3 regions of the Pseudomonas salicis genome follow, and region 1 is predicted to be linked to each of the others. Evidence: predicted binding sites of a transcription regulator. Region 1 holds the regulator's gene; each other region holds the start of a gene.
The links. The regulator FliA, encoded in region 1, starts transcription of late flagellar genes. The targets are predictions, from matches to a motif close to CTAAAGTTTNNNNNNNNNNNGCCGNTAA.
Positions count from the first base shown of each region.

Region 2: ACWKWE_RS26630 (methyl-accepting chemotaxis protein) is a predicted target of FliA. The motif match lies at 3,355-3,382, and genes of this name have one in related genera.
Region 3: ACWKWE_RS18285 (methyl-accepting chemotaxis protein) is a predicted target of FliA. The motif match lies at 2,547-2,574, and genes of this name have one in related genera.

Region 1 covers NZ_JBSKHU010000008.1:84,779-92,232, forward strand. The annotation lists gene flhA (flagellar biosynthesis protein FlhA) at 1-2,022, shown strand, start outside; gene flhF (flagellar biosynthesis GTPase FlhF) at 2,034-3,389, shown strand; gene fleN (flagellar synthesis regulator FleN) at 3,508-4,341, shown strand; gene fliA (RNA polymerase sigma factor FliA) at 4,338-5,078, shown strand; gene ACWKWE_RS26160 (chemotaxis response regulator CheY) at 5,351-5,725, shown strand; gene ACWKWE_RS26165 (protein phosphatase CheZ) at 5,745-6,533, shown strand; gene ACWKWE_RS26170 (chemotaxis protein CheA) at 6,663-7,454, shown strand, end outside.
Region 2 covers NZ_JBSKHU010000008.1:195,539-202,992, forward strand. The annotation lists gene ACWKWE_RS26620 (hypothetical protein) at 38-706, opposite strand; gene ACWKWE_RS26625 (hypothetical protein) at 814-1,482, opposite strand; gene ACWKWE_RS26630 (methyl-accepting chemotaxis protein) at 1,758-3,323, opposite strand; gene ACWKWE_RS26635 (lysostaphin resistance A-like protein) at 3,428-4,219, opposite strand; gene acnA (aconitate hydratase AcnA) at 4,609-7,350, opposite strand.
Region 3 covers NZ_JBSKHU010000004.1:809,465-816,918, forward strand. The annotation lists gene ACWKWE_RS18270 (sugar ABC transporter ATP-binding protein) at 1-480, shown strand, start outside; gene ACWKWE_RS18275 (ABC transporter permease) at 536-1,558, shown strand; gene ACWKWE_RS18280 (TraR/DksA family transcriptional regulator) at 2,025-2,429, shown strand; gene ACWKWE_RS18285 (methyl-accepting chemotaxis protein) at 2,639-4,258, shown strand; gene ACWKWE_RS18290 (T6SS phospholipase effector Tle1-like catalytic domain-containing protein) at 4,583-6,049, shown strand; gene ACWKWE_RS18295 (DUF2789 domain-containing protein) at 6,108-6,344, opposite strand; gene ACWKWE_RS18300 (hypothetical protein) at 6,683-7,150, shown strand; gene ACWKWE_RS18305 (TonB-dependent receptor) at 7,177-7,454, opposite strand, start outside.

The DNA.
Region 1 (7,454 bases):
TTGCCCATGCCGCCGTTCCTGCTGGACGTGTTTTTCACGTTCAACATTGCGCTCTCCATCGTCGTACTGTTGGTCTGCGTTTACGCACTGCGTCCGCTCGACTTCTCGGTATTCCCCACCATCCTGCTCGTCGCCACCTTGCTCCGGCTGGCGCTCAACGTCGCGTCCACCCGTGTGGTCATGCTTCACGGGCAGGACGGTCATGCCGCCGCCGGTAAGGTGATTCAGGCGTTCGGTGAAGTGGTGATCGGCGGTAACTACGTCGTCGGTATCGTGGTGTTCGCGATCCTCATGATCATCAACTTCGTGGTCGTGACCAAAGGTGCCGGTCGTATCTCCGAGGTGAGCGCGCGCTTCACCCTCGACGCGATGCCCGGCAAACAGATGGCCATCGACGCCGACCTCAACGCCGGTCTGATCGATCAGCCCGAAGCCAAGCGCCGTCGTCTGGAAGTCGCCCAAGAGGCTGAGTTCTACGGTTCCATGGACGGTGCCAGTAAATTCGTTCGCGGTGACGCCATCGCTGGTCTGTTGATTCTGTTCATCAACCTCATCGGCGGCATGCTGGTGGGCATCATCCAGCACAGCATGAGCTTTGCTGACGCGGGCAAGGTCTACGCGCTGTTGACCATCGGTGACGGTTTGGTGGCGCAATTGCCATCCCTGCTGCTGTCCACCGCCGCTGCGATCATGGTGACCCGTGCTTCCGGTTCGGAAGAAATGGGCAAGCTGGTCAAGCGCCAGATGTTCGCTTCGCACCAGGCACTGGCCGTATCCGCTGGCATCATGATCGTCATGGGTCTGGTGCCCGGCATGCCGCACTTCTCGTTCATCAGCCTCGGGCTGGCGGCGGCGGGTGGCGCTTACCTGCTGTGGAAGAAACAGAACATGGTCAAGCTGGCCGCGATCCAGGAAGTCAAACGCCAGCAGGACTTGCTGCCTGCGCCGAATCGCGCCCAGGAGTCGAAAGAGCTGGGCTGGGACGACGTGACGCCGATCGACATGATCGGCCTGGAAGTGGGCTATCGCCTGATTCCGCTGGTGGACCGCAACCAGGGTGGTCAACTGCTGGCGCGGATCAAGGGCGTGCGCAAGAAGCTCTCGCAGGAGCTGGGCTTCCTGATGCCGACCGTTCACATTCGCGACAACCTCGACCTGGCGCCGAGTGCCTACCGCCTGACGCTGATGGGCGTGACCCTCGCCGAGGCCGAGATTTACCCGGACCGCGAGTTGGCGATCAACCCCGGTCAGGTGTTTGGCAGCCTCAACGGCATCACTGCCAAAGACCCGGCGTTCGGGCTCGAAGCGGTCTGGATCGAGATTTCCCAGCGTGCCCAGGCGCAGTCTCTCGGCTACACCGTGGTCGACGCCAGCACCGTAGTGGCAACCCACTTGAACCAGATTCTCTACAAACACTCTCATGAGCTGATCGGGCACGAGGAAGTTCAGCAACTGATGACGTTGCTGGCTAAAAGCTCGCCCAAGTTGGCTGAAGAGTTGGTACCCGGCGTGCTGTCGTTGTCTGCGCTGCTCAAGGTGTTGCAAGCGCTGCTGGCGGAACAGGTCCCGGTGCGCGATATTCGCAGCATTGCCGAGGCCATCGCCAACAACGCTGCGCGGAGTCAAGATACCGCCGCATTGGTGGCGGCTGTACGGGTCGGATTGTCCCGCGCCATCGTGCAAAGCATTGTCGGCATTGAGCCGGAGCTGCCTGTTATCACGCTTGAGCCAAGGTTGGAACAGATATTGCTCAATAGTCTGCAGAAGGCAGGACAGGGTCAGGAAGAAGGCGTTCTCCTCGAACCGAGCATGGCTGAGAAACTTCAGCGCTCGTTGATCGAAGCGGCGCAGCGTCAGGAGATGCAGGGTCAGCCGGTTATTTTGTTGGTCGCAGGTCCGGTTCGCGCCATGTTGTCCCGCTTTGGACGCCTGGCCGTCCCGAACATGCATGTTTTGGCGTATCAGGAAATTCCTGACAATAAGCAAGTCACCATCGTAGCGACTGTCGGGCCGAACGGCTGAGGTAGTGAGTCATGCAAGTTAAGCGTTTTTTCGCCGCCGATATGCGACAAGCCATGAAACTGGTTCGCGATGAGCTGGGCGCTGAAGCCGCCATCATCGGGAATCGGCGGATCGCAGGCGGTGTGGAACTGACTGCCGCACTGGACTACAAATTGTCTGCGCTGGCCCCGCGCGTGCCGAACATCGAGCTGGAAGACGAACTGCGCAAGACCCAATCGCGCATCGTGACCGCTCAGGCCGAGCTGACCCATCGCAGCGAGCTGGACACCGTCGCCAATCGCCAGCTGTTCACCGGCGTGGCCATGGACGACAGCAAACAAATCGAACCGACGCTGGACGAACCCTTTCGCCCGTCTATCCACGCGGCCATTGCGGCTGATCGTGCTGAACGCGCCGAGCGTCAATCGGCCGAGCCGGGCATCAGCCAGCGTGCGTACGACTCGATGCGCTCTGAATTGAATGGCCTGCGTGAACTGCTGGAAGTCCAGCTGGGTTCGCTGGCCTGGAACCAACTGCAAGGCAGCCGCCCGCAACAGGCGAACCTGTGGCGCCGTCTGCAACGCGTCGGTCTGTCGGGGCCTCTGTCCCGTGACCTGCTGGCGATGGTGCCGGACACCGACGATCAGCCCCACGCCTGGCGCATGTTGCTGGCGCACCTGGCGCGCATGATCGTCACGCCGGATGTCGAGCCGCTGGAAGAGGGCGGTGTGATTGCGATGGTCGGCCCGGCAGGCATGGGCAAGACCACGACGCTGGCCAAGCTGGCGGCGCGTTACGTGTTGAAGTACGGCGCACAAAACATCGCGCTGGTGAGCATGGACAGCTTCCGCATCGGGGCGCAGGAACAGCTCAAGACGCTGGGCCGCATTCTCAATGTGCCGGTGACCCACGTTGACCCCGGTCAATCGCTGGCTCAGGCGCTGGAGCCGTTGCTGCGCAAGCGTGTGGTGTTGATTGACACCGCCGGCTTGCAAGCCAGTGATCCGGCCCTACGCCTGCAACTGGAGAGTCTGGCCGGTCGCGGGATCAAGGCGCGCAATTACCTGGTGCTCGCCACCACCAGCCAGAAGCAGGTGCTGACGGCGGCGTACCACAGTTATAAGCGTTGCGGTTTGGCCGGGTGCATCCTGACCAAGCTCGACGAAACCGCCAGCCTCGGCGAAGTGCTGAGCCTGGCGGTGACACATGAATTGCCCGTGGCCTATCTCACCGATGGCCCGCGCATTCCGGATGATCTGCATCTGCCACGTCGGCATCAGTTGGTCAGCAGGGCTGTCAGCGTTCAGATGCAGGAGGAGCCTAGCGAGGAAGCGATGGCGGATATGTTTGCGGATCTTTATCACAGCCCCGGCAAGCGCGCGGGCTAGGTAAGGAAAATGACAGTGGAATATACCTGCATCGATGGTCTGCCAAGCATTGTTCACGCAGTGAACGTGCAGCCCGAAATGTGGCTTTGGTCTAAGCAAGACAAGGTAAAAAATTAACATGGGCAGCATGCATCCCGTACAGGTTATCGCGGTGACCGGTGGCAAAGGTGGCGTCGGCAAGACCAACGTGTCAGTGAACCTCTCGCTGGCCCTGGCCGAGTTGGGACGTCGCGTCATGTTGCTGGACGCCGATCTGGGTCTCGCCAACGTTGACGTATTGTTGGGGCTGACCCCTAAACGCACCTTGGCGGACGTCATCGAAGGACGCTGCGAGCTGCGCGATGTTCTGTTGCAGGGCCCGGGCGGTGTGCGCATCGTGCCTGCGGCGTCGGGCACCCAGACCATGGTTCACCTGAGCCCTGCGCAACACGCGGGTCTGATTCAGGCGTTCAGCGACATCGGCGACAACCTGGACGTACTGGTGATCGACACCGCTGCCGGGATCGGCGAATCGGTGGTCAGCTTCGTGCGCGCCGCGCAGGAAGTGCTGTTGGTGGTCTGCGATGAGCCGACCTCGATCACCGACGCCTACGCGCTGATCAAACTGCTGAACCGCGACTACGGCATGAACCGTTTCCGCGTGCTGGCCAACATGGCGCAGAGCCCGCAGGAAGGCCGCAACCTGTTCGCCAAGCTGACCAAGGTCACCGACCGTTTCCTCGACGTGGCCCTGCAATACGTCGGCGCCGTGCCGTACGACGAATGCGTGCGCAAGGCCGTGCAGAAACAGCGTGCGGTGTACGAAGCGTTTCCACGTTCCAAATGCGCGCTGGCGTTCAAGGCCATTGCGCAGAAGGTCGATACCTGGCCATTGCCGGCGAACCCGCGAGGCCACCTTGAATTTTTCGTTGAGCGCCTGGTTCATCAGACCAGTGCAGGGCCTGTGTCATGACTGCAAGTGGCTATCGCATGTACAGCAAATCGTCCAAAGATTCTCAGTATGAGCTGATCGAGCGCTATGCCCCTTTGGTCAAGCGCATCGCCTACCACTTGCTGGCGCGTCTGCCGGCCAGCGTGCAGGTCGAGGATCTGATCCAGGCCGGCATGATCGGCCTGCTCGAAGTGTCGACCAAATACGACTCCACCAAGGGTGCGAGTTTCGAGACATACGCCGGCATTCGTATTCGCGGCGCGATGCTCGATGAAGTGCGCAAGGGGGACTGGGCGCCACGCTCGGTCCACCGCAATACGCGCATGGTCAGTGACGCGATTCGTGCAATTGAAGCGAAAACCGGTCGCGACGCTAAAGATCATGAAGTTGCGGCCGAACTTCAATTGAGTCTCGACGATTACTACGGGATTCTGAACGATACCTTGGGCAGCCGCTTGTTCAGCTTCGACGACCTGTTGCAGGACGGCGAGCATGAAGGGTTGCACGAGGACGGCGCGAGCCAGTCGCTCGAACCGTCGCGGGATCTGGAAGATGAACGTTTCCAGAGCGCGCTGGCGGACGCCATCGCCAACTTGCCCGAGCGTGAGCGCCTGGTGCTGGCGTTGTACTACGACGAAGAGCTGAACCTCAAAGAGATCGGGGAGGTCTTGGGGGTCAGCGAATCCCGTGTCAGCCAGCTGCATAGCCAGTGCGCCGCACGTCTGCGGGGCCGGTTGGGAGAATGGCGCGCGCGTTGACGCATTGACGCGGGCCCGTCTTTTCACAAAGATGCCTGCGTTTTGGGTGGTAAGGCCGGCTGTGCAAGGCGTTGTGTGGGAAGCAAAAGGGACAAGGCAGGAGCCGCTGGGATCAGGTCTTCGGACTTTTTCCGTGGCGCTCATCACGTGTTTCTTCGAAAGGCCCCCTCGTTTTCGTGTGACCGGTGGAGCGATGTTGCCGGTATTGATTGAACGCGCGTCCAGGCACTGGGCGCGTTAAAGACTGCTTGGAGGTCGAATTGGACAAGAACATGAAAATCCTCATCGTTGATGACTTTTCAACGATGCGGCGGATCATAAAAAACCTGTTGCGTGACCTTGGGTTCACCAACACGGCCGAAGCAGATGACGGTACCACCGCATTGCCGATGCTGCAGAGCGGTGCTTTTGACTTTCTGGTGACCGACTGGAACATGCCTGGCATGTCCGGCATCGACCTGCTGCGTCAGGTGCGTGCCGACGAACGTCTGCGTCACCTGCCTGTGTTGATGGTGACCGCCGAAGCCAAGCGCGAGCAGATCATCGAAGCCGCTCAGGCGGGCGTGAACGGTTACGTGGTCAAGCCTTTCACGGCTCAGGTGCTCAAAGAAAAGATCGAGAAGATATTCGAGCGCGTCAATTCCTGATGTCCGCTGTGAGGGCGCTATGGATTCCAAAGATTCGACAATGGGTGACTTCGAGTCGACCCTGAAGAAACACGCACAAGAACTGGTCGCCAGCCTCGAAAAAGGCAAGTTCGGCGACGCCGTGCAACTTATCCATGAGCTTAATCAGACCCGGGACCGCGGCCTGTATCAGGAAGTGGGCAAGCTGACGCGCGAGCTGCACAGTGCAATCGTCAATTTCCAGATTGACCCGCACATGCCGCAAGCCGAGGAAGTGTCGCAGATCACGGATGCCACCGAGCGTCTGTCGTACGTTGTCCGCCTCACTGAAGGCGCGGCCAACCGCACGATGGACCTGGTGGAGCAGAGCACACCGCTGATGAACGGCCTGAGCGCCGACGCCAAGGCGTTGAGCGTCGATTGGGGCCGCTTCATGCGCCGCGAAATCGGTGCTGAAGAGTTTCGTGATCTGGCCCGCCGCGTCGAAGGTTTTCTGACCCGCAGCGAGAAGGAGACCCACGAGGTCGCCAGTCACCTGAACGACATTCTGCTGGCTCAGGACTATCAGGACCTGACCGGCCAGGTGATCAAGCGTGTGACCACGCTGGTGACCGAAGTCGAGAGCAATTTGCTCAAGTTGGTGCTGATGGCCAGTCAGGTCGATCGCTTCGCCGGGATCGAACACGACCAGGAAGAGTTCCGTAAGCAAAAAGAACAGGAAAAACTTCATTCCAAGGGTGAAGGTCCGCAGATTCATGCCGATAAACGTGAAGACGTCGTATCCGGTCAGGATGATGTAGACGATCTGCTATCCAGCCTCGGCTTCTGAAATCCAGAGCCAGGGTTCTATGTGAAAGTGGCTGTGGGCTTGCGCGCCAATGTCTCGACGAAGGCAATGCGCGCAGGCCATCGACGCAGCTCCTGGATCGGTTGACGGTTAATTTTAGGAGCACCCCCAATGAGCTTCGGCGCCGATGAAGAGATCCTTCAGGATTTTCTGGTAGAGGCCGGCGAGATTCTGGAGCAGTTGTCCGAACAGTTGGTCGAGCTGGAAAGCCGACCGGACGATGCGGACCTGCTCAATGCAATTTTTCGCGGTTTTCACACTGTAAAAGGGGGCGCAGGCTTCCTCCAGCTCAACGAGCTGGTCGAATGCTGCCACATCGCCGAAAACGTGTTCGACATCCTGCGCAAAGGTGAGCGCCGGGTCGACGCGGAACTCATGGATGTCGTGCTCGAAGCACTGGACACCGTCAACAGCATGTTCGGCCAGGTCCGTGAGCGTTCGGACGTGACCCCGGCCACGCCAGAGCTGCTCGCCGCGCTGTCGCGTCTGGCCGAGCCTGCGTCTGCCGACGAAATCGCCGCTGCCCCTGCGCCGGTAGTTGAAGAGGTGGCCGAAGCGCCTTCCGACGACATCACCGATCACGAATTCGAACAACTGCTGGACTCGCTGAATGCCGTGAAGGCGGAAGCGGCGAGCGCAGCCGTGTCTGCGCCACCGGCACCGGCACCCGCTGCGCCTGCAACGGAAGCCGCCAGCGACGAAATCACCGACGCCGAATTTGAATCCCTGCTGGATCAACTGCATGGCAAAGGCCAGTTCGCGGTCGATGCCGTGGCGCCTGCTGCTGCACCGGCTGCGTCTTCTGCGCCGGCTGCCGCGCCTGCCAGCGATGAAATCACCGACGACGAATTCGAAGCGTTGCTTGATCAACTGCACGGCAAAGGCTCGTTTTCCGCCGACACA
Region 2 (7,454 bases), 110 kb from region 1:
GGCTTGGCCTGCCGGGCTGTGATGTGCGTGGTGGTGGTTACGGCACCAGTGACAGCGTTACCGGCACTGCCCGGATCGACTCATTGCCTGCGCGGTCCGTGACTGAGTAATCGACGACGACCTCGGGTGCCGCGAGACTCAGCAGGAAGTGCTCTTCGAAGGCGATCTGGATGGGAGCCAGCGAGAGTTCCTCCGCGACCACGGTGTGGACTGGGCCGGGCACGCCGTTGCAGAGGGTTTGGATCGTGTCCCCAGCTGCCATGCCGAAATAGGCAGGGACCCGCGCGGTCGCACGCGCGCCAAAGCTGGCACGAGGAAACATCATCGCAGCAAGGAGCGCAGCGCCGGGAGGGGTTCGGTCGACGATCAGGGGGATTGAGGGTGAAAACACTTCATCCCCGGTAAGGGGGTTACAAATTCGGTACTCAAGGGTATGGAGGCCTTCATCTCTCAAGTACGTTTCGGGCAGGTCGAGTGTAAGAATATCGCCCTGTTTATCAGCGTCGGTGATGACGCGTTCCTCGGTTACAGGCACGCCATCCAGATCCAGTCGCACGGTATAGCCGGTCATGGCCCCGATCCAGACCATTACCTGCACTGCAATGGGCGCATTCAAATCCGCGGTTTTCAACAACCCATCCTCATAAGCTGCGGGCACCACCGCAGGCGTCAGGGGGATCGGTTCTCTGACATTCATGTCGTTCATATCATTCTCCATAAGGCACAGTCGTCCGCGTTCTCTGGCGGAACGGGTGCCTGATTGATCAGGTGATCGTGTTGTGTTTGTCCGGCAGGTGGGTTCGCCGGTCAGTGTTACGAGATCAGCGTGAGCGTCTTGGGCAAGGATCGGATCGACTCATTGCCCGCCCGGTCGGTCACTGTGTAGTCGATGTCCACGTACTGCGCGGCGAGGCTTTGCAGGAAGGCTTTTTCGAAAACGATTTCGATGGGGCGCAGGGTGAGTTCGTCTGCCTGCACGGTATGGGTTGGGCCGGCAACGCCGTTGCACAGGGTGCGAATCAGGTCGCCTGCTTCGATGCCGGCGTAGCCGGGGACGAGGGCGAGGGTGTTGCCGTTGAATTCACCTTCTGCGAAGAACACGGGGCCGAGGAGTGGGCCGCCTGGTGGGGTGCGGTCGACCTTCAGCGTAACGGAGGGTGAGAAGTCTTCCAGATCTGAAAAGGGGCTGTAGATTCGGTACAGAAGGTTGTAGGCGCCGTCATTCTGTAGAAGGTTCTCGGCTACATGCAGTGTGAGAATATCGCCAGGCTTGTCGTCGTCGGAAATGACGCGTTCGTCCGTCACGGGTTTGCCATTCAGATGTAACCGCACCGTATATCCGGTTTCGGCCGCAGGCCACACCCCAACTTTAACGGCAATAGGGGCATTCAAGTCCGCCACTTTCAACAACCCATCTTCATACGCAACAGGCACGATTGCAGGTGGAAGTGGAATCGGCGCTTTGACATTCATGTCATTCATAACATTCTCCATCGAGCACTCATCAGATTTTTCGCCAGTGGGTGCTCTTTTATTAATTGGGTTAGATCAGCGAATTCACTCCAGAGGTGGTACATATATATCGCGATCTGAATTTCAACTAATAGCGATCCCGACTTTCTGTCAACCCTACATTTCGCTCCAATTCCGCAAAAACAGCACTGAACTTGCAACTTCGGAAACTTCCTACTTTTTCACCACGCAATAAAAAGCCCCGGCAGGGTCGCTGCCGGGGCTGGAGTTTTGCTGACTATTGATTAGCGGTTAAAACGTTCTACCAGCGAATACTGGCTAAGCGCAGTGTTGGTCAATTCGGCGCTGAGGTCGGCGGAGCGGCGGGCTTCGTCGGAGGTCTGGTCGGCCAGTTGAGCGATGGTGCTGATGTTGCGGCTGACCTCTTCGGCGACCGAGCTTTGTTCTTCGGTGGCGGCGGCGATTTGCGTGGTCATGTCAGTGATGTTGGCCACGGCGTCGCTGATCCCCACCAGCGCCTTGTCGGCTTCCATGACTTGTTCGACGCCTTCTTCCGCCTGGCGGCGGCCGGTGGCCATGGTTTGCACAGCGTTGTTGGCCGTGGCTTGCAGTTTGGCGATCAGGGAATGGATCTGGCCCGTGGATTCGGTGGTGCGTTGCGCCAGTTGGCGAACCTCGTCCGCCACGACTGCAAAGCCACGGCCCATTTCGCCGGCGCGGGCGGCTTCGATGGCAGCGTTCAGGGCCAGCAGGTTGGTCTGGTCGGCGATGCCTTTGATGACGTCGACCACGCCACCGATTTCGTCGCTGTCCTTGGCCAGTTGCGTGACGGTGAGGCCGGTTTCGCCGACCGAGGTCGAGAGGCGTTGAATGGCCTCGCGGGTTTCACTGGCGATGGTGCGGCCGCGACGGGTCAGTTCGTTGGCTTGCTGGGTGGCGTCGGCGGTGCGTTGAACGTGGCTGGCGACTTCCTGGGTGGTGGACGCCATCTGGTTGATCGCGGTCGCGACCTGTTCGGTTTCCACGCGCTGACGTTCCAGTCCGTTGGAACTGGCCTGGGCCAGGCTGTCGGACTGGCGCGCCTGGGAATTCAGGTGTTCGGCAGTGTCCTGCAAACGCGTGAGGCAGGTTTTGAGGCGGGCTTCCTGGCTCAGGATGGACATTTCCAGACGGGCCTGGGCGCCACGGCTGTCGGTGTACATCTGCGCGATCAGCGGGTCCGACGTGGTCTGATCCGCCAGACGCAGCAGGCGCTTGATGCCGCGTTGCTGCCAGCTCAGGCCCAGCAGCCCCAACGGCACGGACAGTCCCGCCGCGAGCGCGAAGCCCCAATAGGAGTTAAGCCAGACGCCGATCAGGAAGCTCAGTTGGCTGACCAGAATGAACGGAAGCCAGTCCTGCAGCACCGGCAGCCAGGTGTCGCGGCTCGGGACGGCTGACTTGCCGTTGTTCAGGCGTTGATACAGCGATTCGGCACGGCGGATCTGTTCGGCGGTGGGTTTGACGCGCACCGACTCGAAGCCCACCACCTGTTTGCCGTCGAAGATGGGCGTGACGTACGCGTTGACCCAGTAATGGTCGCCGTTCTTGCAGCGATTCTTGACGATGCCCATCCATGGCAGACCCTGTTTGAGGGTGCTCCACATGTGTTCGAACACGGCGGACGGAACGTCAGGATGGCGCACGGTGTTGTGCGGCGCCTTGAGCAATTCGTCGCGGGTGAAGCCGCTGATCTCGACGAAGGCGTCGTTGCAGTAGGTGATCACGCCGCGAGCATCCGTGGTCGAAATCAACCGCTGCTGTGCCGGGAAGGTCCGTTCGCGTTGGGTGATGGGCTGGTTATTGCGCATAAGCTGTTCTATCCGGGAAGGCTTTGAGGTGTTATCGGCCCTGTTGTCAGGAAATTAAGCATTTTGTGAACTGCGTCATGGGACGGTTTGCCGCAGGTCAACGCTCATCGGTCGAACATCGGATAGGTGAACAGGCTGAAGTGCGCAAGGTTGAGCCCAAAATGAGTGATGACCGCCGCCGGTAATCCGCCATATCGGTATGCGATGCCATACCCGAGTCCGGCCATGCTGGTGAGGATCATCCATTGCCAACCGCCGCCGAGGTGCATCACACCGAACAGCAACGAGCTGATGAGCAGTGCCAGCGTGGGGGCGTTTGGCATTCGCGCGAGCAAACGGCTGAGGCCGCCCTGCAGATAGCCGCGAAAGATCAGCTCTTCGGTCATCGTGACCAGCAGCAGATCGTTCAGCACCCAGATACCCCCTTGCTCGGGCCATTTCGGCGTCCAGCCCACGAGTCCCAGCGCCACCGCCGTAGCGAGGCAAGCGATGACTGTGACCGGCAGGGTCAGGCCAGTGGTGATCAGTGATCGGCGCAGATTGAACCCGGCGAACACCCAGGGGCAGGCGAGGATGATCCAGAAGCCGATCAGGGGCTTGTCGAGGTTGAGGTACATCGAAAAGGGCGCGGCTTCGGGAGTGAAACGCGCTGCGGCGATGACCCGGGCGCTGAAGAAGCCCGGCAGCCAATGGCAGGCCAGACCCGCCGCGAGGGCGATGAACAGGGCATGACCGAATCCGCGAACGGCCCAGTGTCGGAAATGGACGACGCAGATCCCCGCCATGATCAACAGCCCGAACGTGACGACCACCGGCAGGCTCAGCTGGCCATACACCCAGGCGATGCAATAACCGAGGGTCAGCAGCGTGAGCGCGCTCCAGCGCAGCACTGGCATGGGGTCGTCCTTGAACGTGGGATAAGGACGGCGATTTTAGCGTTGTTTAAACGTGGGTGCTTGTGGGAAAGGGCTGAAAGTATTGTCGGTGGAGCGGGGTGTGGTGGGGGCGGGCTGTGTGGGGTGTCAGGTCAATCGAGTTTTCAGGCCTTGCTGCCGCTGCGCGACAGATCGCAGGCAAGCCAGCTCCTACGCCTTCGGCAGAAGCAGGTGAGCGGGGCGGATCAAGCTTTTGATTCTGGCCGAAGGTCGTAGGAGTGCCGGGGTGGCGCTCCACCTTGCCTGCGATCTGTCGGGCACCGACAGCAAAATCGGTGCCCGCGGTGTATCTGAGAACACTGAGCAGGGCGCTCGCCCGCGATAACGGGCAAGCGCCTTACGGTAGGGCGTTACGACGCAATCAACTGCCGCAGTACGTAATGCAGAATCCCCCCGGCTTTGAAGTATTCGACTTCGTTCAGGGTATCGATCCGACACAGCACGTCGACGTTTTCTTGCTGGCCGTTTTCTCGGGTGATCTGCAGGGTCAGGCTCATGCCCGGTTGCAGCGTCGCGTCGGTCAGGCCGGTGATGTTGAGGATTTCCTTGCCGGTCAATTCCAGGGTCTTGCGGCTCTGACCGTTCTTGAATTGCAGCGGCAAGACGCCCATGCCCACGAGATTCGAGCGGTGGATACGTTCGAAGCTCTCGGCAATGACCGCTTTCACGCCCAGCAGGTTGGTGCCTTTGGCGGCCCAGTCACGGCTGGAACCGGTGCCGTATTCCTGACCGGCGATGACCACGAGCGGCGTGCCTTCCTTTTGATAACGCATGGCGGCGTCGTAGATCGGCAGTTTCTCGTCGGTCGGCACGTGCAGGGTGTAGCCGCCTTCTTCGTTGCCCAGCATTTCGTTGCGGATGCGAATGTTGGCGAACGTGCCGCGCATCATCACTTCGTGGTTGCCGCGACGGGAGCCATAGGAGTTGAAGTCTTTTGGCTCCACGCCTTTGCTGCGCAGGTAGCGACCGGCCGGGCTGTCCGCCTTGATGTTACCGGCAGGCGAAATGTGGTCGGTGGTTACCGAGTCACCCAGAATCGCCAGCACGCGGGCTTTCTCCACATCAGCGATCACCGGCAATGGACCCGCCACGTCGTCGAAAAACGGCGGATGCTGGATGTAGGTCGAATCGTCTTGCCACACGTAAGTCGCGGCCTGTGGCACTTCGATGGCTTGCCACTGCGCGTCACCGGCGAAGACCTCGGCGTATTCCTTGTGGAACATGCCGGTGCTGACGTTCAGTACGGCGTCGGCAATTTCTTTTTGCGTCGGCCAGATGTCGCGCAGGTACACGGGCTGGCCGTCGCTGCCTTCACCCAGCGGTTCGCTGCTCAGGTCCACGCGCACGCTACCGGCCAGCGCATAAGCGACGACGAGGGGCGGGGAGGCCAGCCAGTTGGTCTTCACCAAGGGGTGCACGCGGCCTTCGAAATTGCGGTTACCCGACAGCACCGACGCCACGGTCAGGTCCGATTGTTGAATGGCCTTTTCAATCGGGTCGCGCAACGGCCCCGAGTTACCGATACAGGTGGTGCAGCCGTAGCCCACGAGGTCGAAGCCGAGCTTGTCGAGGTACTCGGTCAGGCCCGCCGCCTTGTAGTAGTCGGTCACGACCTTGGAGCCGGGGGCCAGCGAGGTTTTCACCCACGGCTTGCGTTGCAGGCCTTTTTCCACGGCTTTTTTCGCCAGAAGGCCCGCCGCCATCATCACGCTCGGGTTCGAGGTGTTGGTGCACGAGGTGATGGCCGCGATGACCACCGCGCCGTTTTTCAAGCGATAGCGATTGCCTTCGTATTCATATTCGGCTTCGCCCACCTGCTCGGCGTTGCCCACGGCCACGCCACCGCCGCCTTCGCTTTCCAGACGGCTTTCATCGTGTTTGCTGGGTTTGAGCGCCAGGCCGAGAAAGTCGTCGAATGCCTGGGAAACGTCCGGCAGTGCGACGCGATCCTGCGGGCGTTTCGGCCCGGCCAGGCTGGCAACGACCGAACCCATGTCCAGCTCCAGTGCATCGGTGAACACCGGCTCTTTGCCGGGCAGGCGCCACAAACCCTGGGCTTTGGCGTACGCCTCGACCAACGCCACCGTTTCATCCGGACGGCCCGACAGGCGCAGGTAGTCCAGCGTCACGTCGTCCACCGGGAAGAACCCGCAGGTCGCGCCGTATTCCGGGGCCATGTTGGCGATGGTGGCACGGTCGGCGAGGGGCAGGTCAGCCAGGCCGTCGCCGTAGAACTCGACGAATTTCCCGACCACGCCTTTCTTGCGCAGCATCTGCGTCACGGTCAGCACCAGGTCGGTGGCGGTGATGCCTTCTTTCAGCTTGCCGGTGAGCTTGAAGCCGATCACTTCCGGGATCAGCATTGACACCGGCTGGCCCAGCATCGCGGCCTCGGCTTCGATCCCGCCGACGCCCCAGCCCAACACGCCGAGGCCGTTGATCATGGTGGTGTGGGAATCGGTACCGACCAGCGTATCCGGGAAGGCGTAAGTCCTGCCGTCCTCTTCCTTGGTCCAGACGGTGCGGCCCAGGTATTCAAGGTTGACCTGGTGACAGATCCCGGTGCCAGGCGGTACGACGCTGAAGTTGTCGAACGCGCTCTGGCCCCAGCGCAGGAAGGCGTAGCGCTCGCCGTTGCGCTCCATTTCGATGTCGACGTTTTCGCTGAACGCTTGTTGATCGCCGAACTTGTCCACCATCACCGAGTGGTCGATCACCAGGTCCACGGGGGAGAGCGGGTTGATGCGCTGAGGATCGCCGCCCGCCTTGGCCACGGCGGCGCGCATCGCAGCCAGGTCGACCACCGCGGGCACGCCGGTGAAGTCCTGCATCAGCACGCGGGCAGGGCGGTATTGAATCTCGCGGTCGGATTTGCGCTCGGTCAGCCAGGCGGCAAGGGATTTCAGGTCGTCGCCGGTGACGGTCTTGTTGTCTTCCCAGCGCAGCAGGTTTTCCAGCAACACCTTGAGCGACATAGGCAGTCGGTCGAGGTCGCCGAGTGTCCTGGCGGCGTCGGGCAGGCTGAAGTAATGGTAGGTCTTGTTGCCGACGTCGAGTGTCTTGAGGCTTTTCAGGCTATCGAGGGAGGGCATGACTAACTCCTTGACGGGTCCGCACGGCGCGGACGGGCGTATCACACAAAACGGTAAGACGATGGGTTTGAGCCCTCTGCATGGCGGCTTTAAACGGTCATTGA
Region 3 (7,454 bases), on a different contig from region 1:
CTCAGCGGCCTGTTTCCGTGCCTGTCAGTGCTGGAAAACATGGAGATGGCGGTGCTGCCGCATTACGTCGGCAACGGCTTCGTGCACCAGAAAGCGCTGCGCGCCCTGTGCGAAGACATGTGCAAAAAATTACGCGTGAAGACGCCGTCTCTGGAGCAATGCATCGACACGCTGTCTGGCGGCAATCAGCAAAAGGCCTTGATTGCGCGCTGGCTGATGACCAATCCCCGGGTGCTGATTCTCGACGAACCGACCCGAGGCATCGACGTCGGCGCCAAGGCCGAGATTTACCGGCTGATTTCCCTGCTGGCCAGCGAAGGCATGGCGGTGATCATGATCTCCTCGGAATTGCCGGAAGTGCTGGGCATGAGTGATCGGGTCCTGGTCATGCACGAAGGTGAAATGATGGGCACGCTGGACCGTGCCGAGGCAACTCAGGAGCGGGTCATGCACCTGGCGTCCGGCAATTCGATCCACTAAAGGCCTGTCACTGGCCCCTCGTGGGTCGTAACAAGAATAAGAGGCACACATGAAGATGAACGCGATCCTGGAAAACAAACCCGCCGTGGCGCCGACCAAGCACAAACGTCGGATGCCTACCGAGCTGAGCATCTTTCTGGTGCTGATCGGCATCGGCCTGATCTTCGAAATCTTCGGCTGGGTCGTGCGGGATCAGAGCTTTCTGATGAACTCCCAGCGGCTGGTGCTGATGATCCTGCAAGTGTCGATCATCGGAATGATCGCCATTGGCGTGACACAGGTGATCATCACCACGGGCATCGACCTGTCGTCCGGCTCGGTGCTGGCGTTGACGGCGATGATCGCGGCCAGTCTCGCGCAATCCTCCGATTACACCCGCGCTGTATTTCCTTCACTGACCGACCTGCCGGTGTGGATACCGGTCATGGCCGGATTGGGGGTGGGGCTGTTGGCCGGGGCGATCAACGGCAGCATCATCGCCATCACCGGGATTCCGCCGTTCATCGCCACCCTCGGCATGATGGTGTCGGCCCGTGGCCTGGCGCGTTTCTACACCGGCGGCCAGCCCGTGAGCATGCTCAACGATTCCTACACCGCCATCGGTCAGGGCGCGATGCCCGTGATCATCTTTCTGGTGGTGGCGGTGATCTTCCACATCGCCCTGCGCTACACCAAATACGGCAAATACACCTACGCCATCGGCGGCAACATGCAGGCGGCGCGCACCTCCGGGATCAACGTCAAGCGTCACTTGGTGATTGTCTACAGCATCGCGGGCCTCTTGGCCGGGCTTGCCGGTGTAGTGGCCTCGGCAAGGGCTGCGACGGGGCAGGCAGGGATGGGCGTTTCGTACGAACTGGATGCGATTGCGGCCGCTGTGATCGGCGGCACCAGCCTGGCGGGCGGCGTCGGTCGGATCACCGGCACCGTGATCGGCGCGCTGATTCTCGGGGTGATGGCCAGCGGCTTCACCTTCGTCGGCGTCGATGCCTATGTGCAAGACATCATCAAAGGCCTGATCATCGTCGTCGCGGTGGTCATCGACCAGTACCGCAACAAACGCAAGCTCAAACGCTGATGTCGTGATGCCAGTCGTTTGATGAACGTGAAAAGGGCCCGCAGAGGGGCCCTTTTCGTTTTTCTGCCGGTTTGAACCGAACGGCCGATGGCCTGTCAGACAGCGTCCAGAAAGCCGGTGTTGGCAGGCCGGACGCCATCGCGAGCAAGCTCACTCCTACAGGGTTACGCGTGCCTGTAGGAGTGAGCTTGCTCGCGATAACGGTGCCGAATCCGATGAGCTTGTCATGGCAGACACAGGTTGAAACACCGGTTTGGCTCAACGCCACCGGGGATTTAGGGGGTTGTTGAGCGAATCTTGTTCAATTATGTTGCCGAGTACGAAACCCGGCCTTAGACTGCCGCCCCTCGTAAATTGAGTGCCGGGTGCGCTTGGAGACGACGGCGCTGGTGACTCGCGACCTTTACGATCGGGCCAAGGCGCTCCCTTGATTCGCCCTAATGCACGTTTTTTTATAGAGAAATCAATGACCAAGGAAAAGTTGCTGGCGATGCCGGCCGATGACTACATGAACGCGGAGCAACACGCATTCTTCATCGAGCTGCTGCAAGCCATGAAAGTGGAAATCCACGAGCGCATCGAGCAGAGCCGTATCGCTATCGAAAGCCTGGACACCCCGGCTGATCCCGCTGATGCCGCTTCCGTCGAAGAAGAGCGTCACTGGCTGGTCAACGTGATCGACCGCGATCAGCGCATGCTTCCACAGCTGGAAATGGCGTTGACCCGTATCGCCGAAGACACGTTCGGCTGGTGCGATGACAGTGGTGAGCCTATCGGTCTGAAGCGCCTGCTGATCAGCCCGACCACCAAATACTGCATCGAAGCTCAGGAACGCCACGAGCAGATCGACCGCCACCAGCGCCAGGCCTGATCCGCCCGCTGTGGTTCAAAGCCCGATTGCCTTGCGAGGCCGTCGGGCTTTTTGTCGCCTGCGATTTGTGATTCTGATCGCTCCGGATGAAGCGGACAAAAATCCGACCGACTACCACTAATGACTCATGGCGCATGGCCGCCATCTGACGTTTAATGCTTTCAAAATAATGATAAGCAGGGTGGGTCAAGGATATGACGGCTAATGGCATGGGCACCGGGTCGCGTTCGTTACCCGCACAATCGGCGGCGAGCGTATTGCCCGCTGCAAACCCCCGCTGGCTGGGGCTTTGCCTGCAAAGTCTCGCGTTATGTCTGCTGTTTGCTGCCATGGCGTGGGGCGAACTGTCAGTCTATGTGTGCCTGCCCCTCGGCTTGCTGACCCTCTGGTTGCCGCGCTTTATCCCTGCCCGAACAATCGTTGAGCCTGCTGGCCAGCCCGACGATGCCCTGGAGCGCCTGACCCGCGACCTGTCCCGCAGCACCAGTCACAACGCCCTGTCAGCGGCGGCGGTGGCGTTTTCGGTCAAGCAACTGGCAAGCAAGCTGCAATCCCAGGTCGATGCCGCCGAGCAGATCGTCAGCAGCGCTGACGTGATGATCGCCACTGAGCGCGCCACGTCGTCCCTCAGCCAGCAAGCGTTGGGCGCGGCCAGTGAAGTGCGGCAAAGCAGCGACGCCGGGCTGATCGTACTTAATGCCTCCATCGCTTTGATGCATCAACTCAGCGAGCGCGCCGACAGCAGCCGTCAACTGATCGAAGCCCTGAGTCAACGCAGCGAAGACATTCAACGGGTGACGTCGGTCATTCAGTCAATTGCCAGCCAGACCAATCTGCTGGCGCTCAATGCTGCCATCGAAGCCGCTCGGGCCGGTGAGCACGGGCGCGGTTTCGCTGTCGTGGCCGACGAGGTGCGTGGGCTGGCGGGCCGAACGGCCACCGCCACCGGCGAAGTCGGGGAGATGGTCGCCGACATCCAGCAGCGCACTGCGCAAGTGGTCGAGCAGATTCGCCAGTTGGCGGGGGACCTGGACAGCGGCGTCGGGCAGGTGGAAACCACGGGCCGTCAATTGGCGAGCATTGCGCAGTTGGCCGCCGGGGTGGAAGGGCAGGTCAGCGAGATCGCCTCGGGCGCGGAGAACAATCAAGGGCAATTGAGCAGCCTGTTCGTGGCCATTGAACAAATGCGCAGCGACCTGGCGATCAGCGACGACCAGACCCGTCAATTGGCTAAATCTGCCGTGCAGATGGAGGGCCAGGCCGAGACCATCAGCGAGCGGCTGGCGGAGGTGGGTCTGGAAGACTATCACCAGCGCATCTACGACCTCGCTCGTGAAGGGGCGAGTGAGATTGCCCGTCGCTTCGAGCAGGACATCGACCAGCACCGTGTCAGCCTGGATGACCTGTTTGATCGTCATTACCAGCCCATTGCCAACACATCGCCGCCCAAATTCCAGACCCGGTTTGACCGCTACACCGACCAGGTCTTGCCTTCCATCCAGGAGCCGTTGCTGACCCGGCATGAAGGCCTGGTGTTCGCCATCGCCTGCACCCAGCAGGGTTACGTCCCGACCCACAATCTGGCGTTCAGCCAACCCCTCACCGGCGATCCTGCCGCCGACACGGTGCACAACCGCACCAAGCGTAAATTCGACGATCGCACTGGCATTCGCTGCGGCAGCCATCAACAGCCCATGCTCTTGCAAACCTACACCCGCGACACCGGCGAGCTGATGCACGATCTCTCTGTGCCGATCATCGTCAAGGGAAGGCATTGGGGCGGGTTGCGGCTTGGGTATAAACCCGGTAGCGGCGCGCTCCACGGGTGACACCGTAAGCTTCCCGATCATCGGCCCGGGTAATGCTCCGGCCTGATGTCCCTTGGCACAAATGAAAAACCAAGAAGTAATATTTATATATTGTTTGTGCCGATATTAAATGTTTAGGTGTGTTTGTTGTTTGTCAGTGATTACGTCTTCCGTTGTGGGAAAGAAGGGGCGCAATTTTTTAATGGTCTGATATTTAAGTGGGAAGTTTCTGAATAACTACTTGCTGTATTGACGTTTTCGGAGGTGCAATCATTCTGTGAGTTATATGTCTGGATATGTAAAAAGTTTATTCGGACTTTAACAAACCCTCACAGGTAATTACACATGACAGCACTACACTGGGGTACAGGTTCGAGCAGCGCGGCGGGTAAACTCGGGGTCATCGTCCGCATCGGCGTTTTCTTTGACGGGACGGGCAACAACCGCGTCAACAGCCAGATCGGGGCCGACTGTCAGGCCATGGCGGAAATCTACAAGGGTGAGCACATCAAGGAGTGCGGAGGACGCCACTCTGACCCTTCCAGCAGTTACAGCAATGATTTCACTAACATTGCGAGGCTGGCTGACTTATATCGGCACCAACCCAAGGCGACCAATGACGGGGCCGGGTTGAGACTTTATGAAGTTTTTTATATCAGCGGTATTGGCACCACCTCCGGCGGGAGGGATTCGCGATTGTCCGGCCAGGGATTTGGGCGGGGTTACACGGGCGTTGTCGCCAAGGCATTGGTCGCGGTCAAAAAGATCAGCGATTTTCTCAAGACATTCGACCTGCATAACCCCGGCTGCGTGATCGCGGGCCTGGAGTTAGACCTTTTCGGGTTCAGCCGGGGCGCGGCGGCGGCCCGTCATCTGGCCAATGAAGTGCTCAAGCAGTCCCGGGGCGCCCTCGGGCCCGTTCTCGATCCCCGCAAGCTGCCGCTGTCCTCGGATTTCTCCTGGGCAGCGGGCAGTGTGCGGCTGAAGATTATAGGGCTGTTCGATACCGTGGCGGCGGTGGGCGGTCTCTCTGATCTGGGCAGCGTGCGCGATGCATCCAATGCGCGGGTGAATCTGTTCCTGCCGCCAGGCTGTGCGCAGCAGGTGCTGCATCTGGTTGCGGCTGATGAGCATCGGCGCAATTTCGCGTTGAACAGCGTCATGCCGGGGTGGCCGAAGGAGATCATGCTCCCCGGAAGCCACTCGGACATCGGCGGCGGTTATCAACCGCAAAGCATGGAAACGGTCTCACTGACCAGACCCCGGCGCAGTCTGGTCAGCGCCAATACGCCGTTCGACGCCACCGAGGCGTGGCTGCAGACCCACGCCGAAATGGACCAGTTGAACGCCGAGCGCTGGATCGACCCGACTGACGAGACTTCTTCTATCTGCGTCGAATGCCACGAGCGGATGGGGCAGAGGGGGCATGGAATGAAGACTGTCGTGGCCAGCGTGAAGCTGCAACGTCGCGTGTTCGGCCATCTCTCGCGGGTGTACCTGCGGGTGATGCATGGGTTGGCGTGTGACGAGGGTGTGCCGTTCCGGCCAATACCGGACACTGCCGACCTGAGCCTGCCGCCAGAGTTACGGAATGTGGCAGAAAAATTGATGGCGTATGCGCGGGGACAGGGCGATGCATTGTCCCCGGATGAAATGAAAATGCTCTATCGGCGCTATATCCATTGTTCCGCGCACTGGAACGGGACGCTGGGTCGACGAGGCGCGCTGGTGGATACGCTCTTCGTGCATGCACCGGAGCTGGACGGGCGGCAGCGCTTTCTCAATGTGTCGCAGCGGGGTTATCCGTTGTGACACGACCAGCCGGGGCGAAGGCGGCCTGAATTCGGCCGCCTCGTACCGTCCGGCAGTGTCATTTTTTCGGGTGCAGCCGTTCGTTCAACTCATCCACGACGGGCGCCCACTCGGCATCCACTCGCAGTTCTTCTTTTAAAAAACGCGCCTGTTGCGGGGTCCAGAAGTCGGCGTCGATCAGCTTCACGTCATCCGGCAGGGCGTGTTGGCTGATAAAAGCGTCAATGCTGGCTTCATCGGCATCGAGTCCCAATTGTTCGAACAGTGTCGCCAGTGTCGGTGTCGTGAGTTCCATGATGTCTCCCTTGAAGGCTGCGGTCGTGATGAGCGTGATCAGTTCGTCACCTGTGTTGCATGTGAGTGTGGGAGGTGAGCAAGAGTTCGACGTATCTGCCTGAACGATTCAGCCCGCGCCCTGCGTGATGTCTCGGCGATTGGACACAGGCGCACGCGCACATTCATGTACAAAAACGGCTACATTACGGACGGAAGGCATATATCCCGTATAGACTCTCAGCCGGTAGAATCCTGGCGCGTGCCAGCGTCCGGCACCCGGGACGCATCGTTTTCCTTGTCGTTACCCTTGCCTGGCCAATTGCCGGGCAAGTTCATATCAGGTTGGGAGTTTGTACATTGGCAGTAAGTAATCTGGATACCCATGCGTTATTCGTGCTTGGCGATTTGCGCGCGAAGTTGGTGAAGCTGTTCCAGGCACGTTTCGTTTATGTCATCGAGCAGTCTCCCGAGGGCATTTACATGTCCGAAATCGACACCGAGGCTGCGCTGGTCGTCGATGACAAACCGCGTCTGGAGCTCAAGGTGGGCGATCACTTTCGTGCTGCCGTATTGCCGAGCCGTGAGGGTGGCAAATTCGAACTCCGTTTTCGTGAAATCAAGATGACCGTCTACGGTCTGGGCGAGTATGCCTTCGTCGAAGTGCCCGAAGGTCACGGCATTGTGTTCAAGGAATCCCACACGGTGTTCATGGTGTTCGCGGCCCATGAACAGATCCAACAGGGCCTGAGCAAAGTCTTGAAAGCCGCCACGGCTAAAGCGGCCAAGTGGCGCAAGGGCGAACTGGTGTTCAAGGCCAGCGAGTGATTCGCTGACCCTGAACCGTTTTCGCGTCAGAAGCGGGTCTGCACCGCCAGTTCGAACGTTCGTGGTTCTCCCAGGTAATACGCCGGTGACACATGGGCGAAGCGCGCATACACCTCATCGGTGAGGTTGCGGACGCGGCCGGTGACCGATGTGTGTGAGTCCACCTTGAAGGTCAGAAAGCTGCCATAAAGCGTGTAGGACGGCACCGTCTGCGTATTGGCATTGTCGGCATACACCGACGCCACGTAGCGCGCATCGACGCCGCCTTGCCAGCGCGGGGTGAAGTCGTAGGTCAGCCACAGAT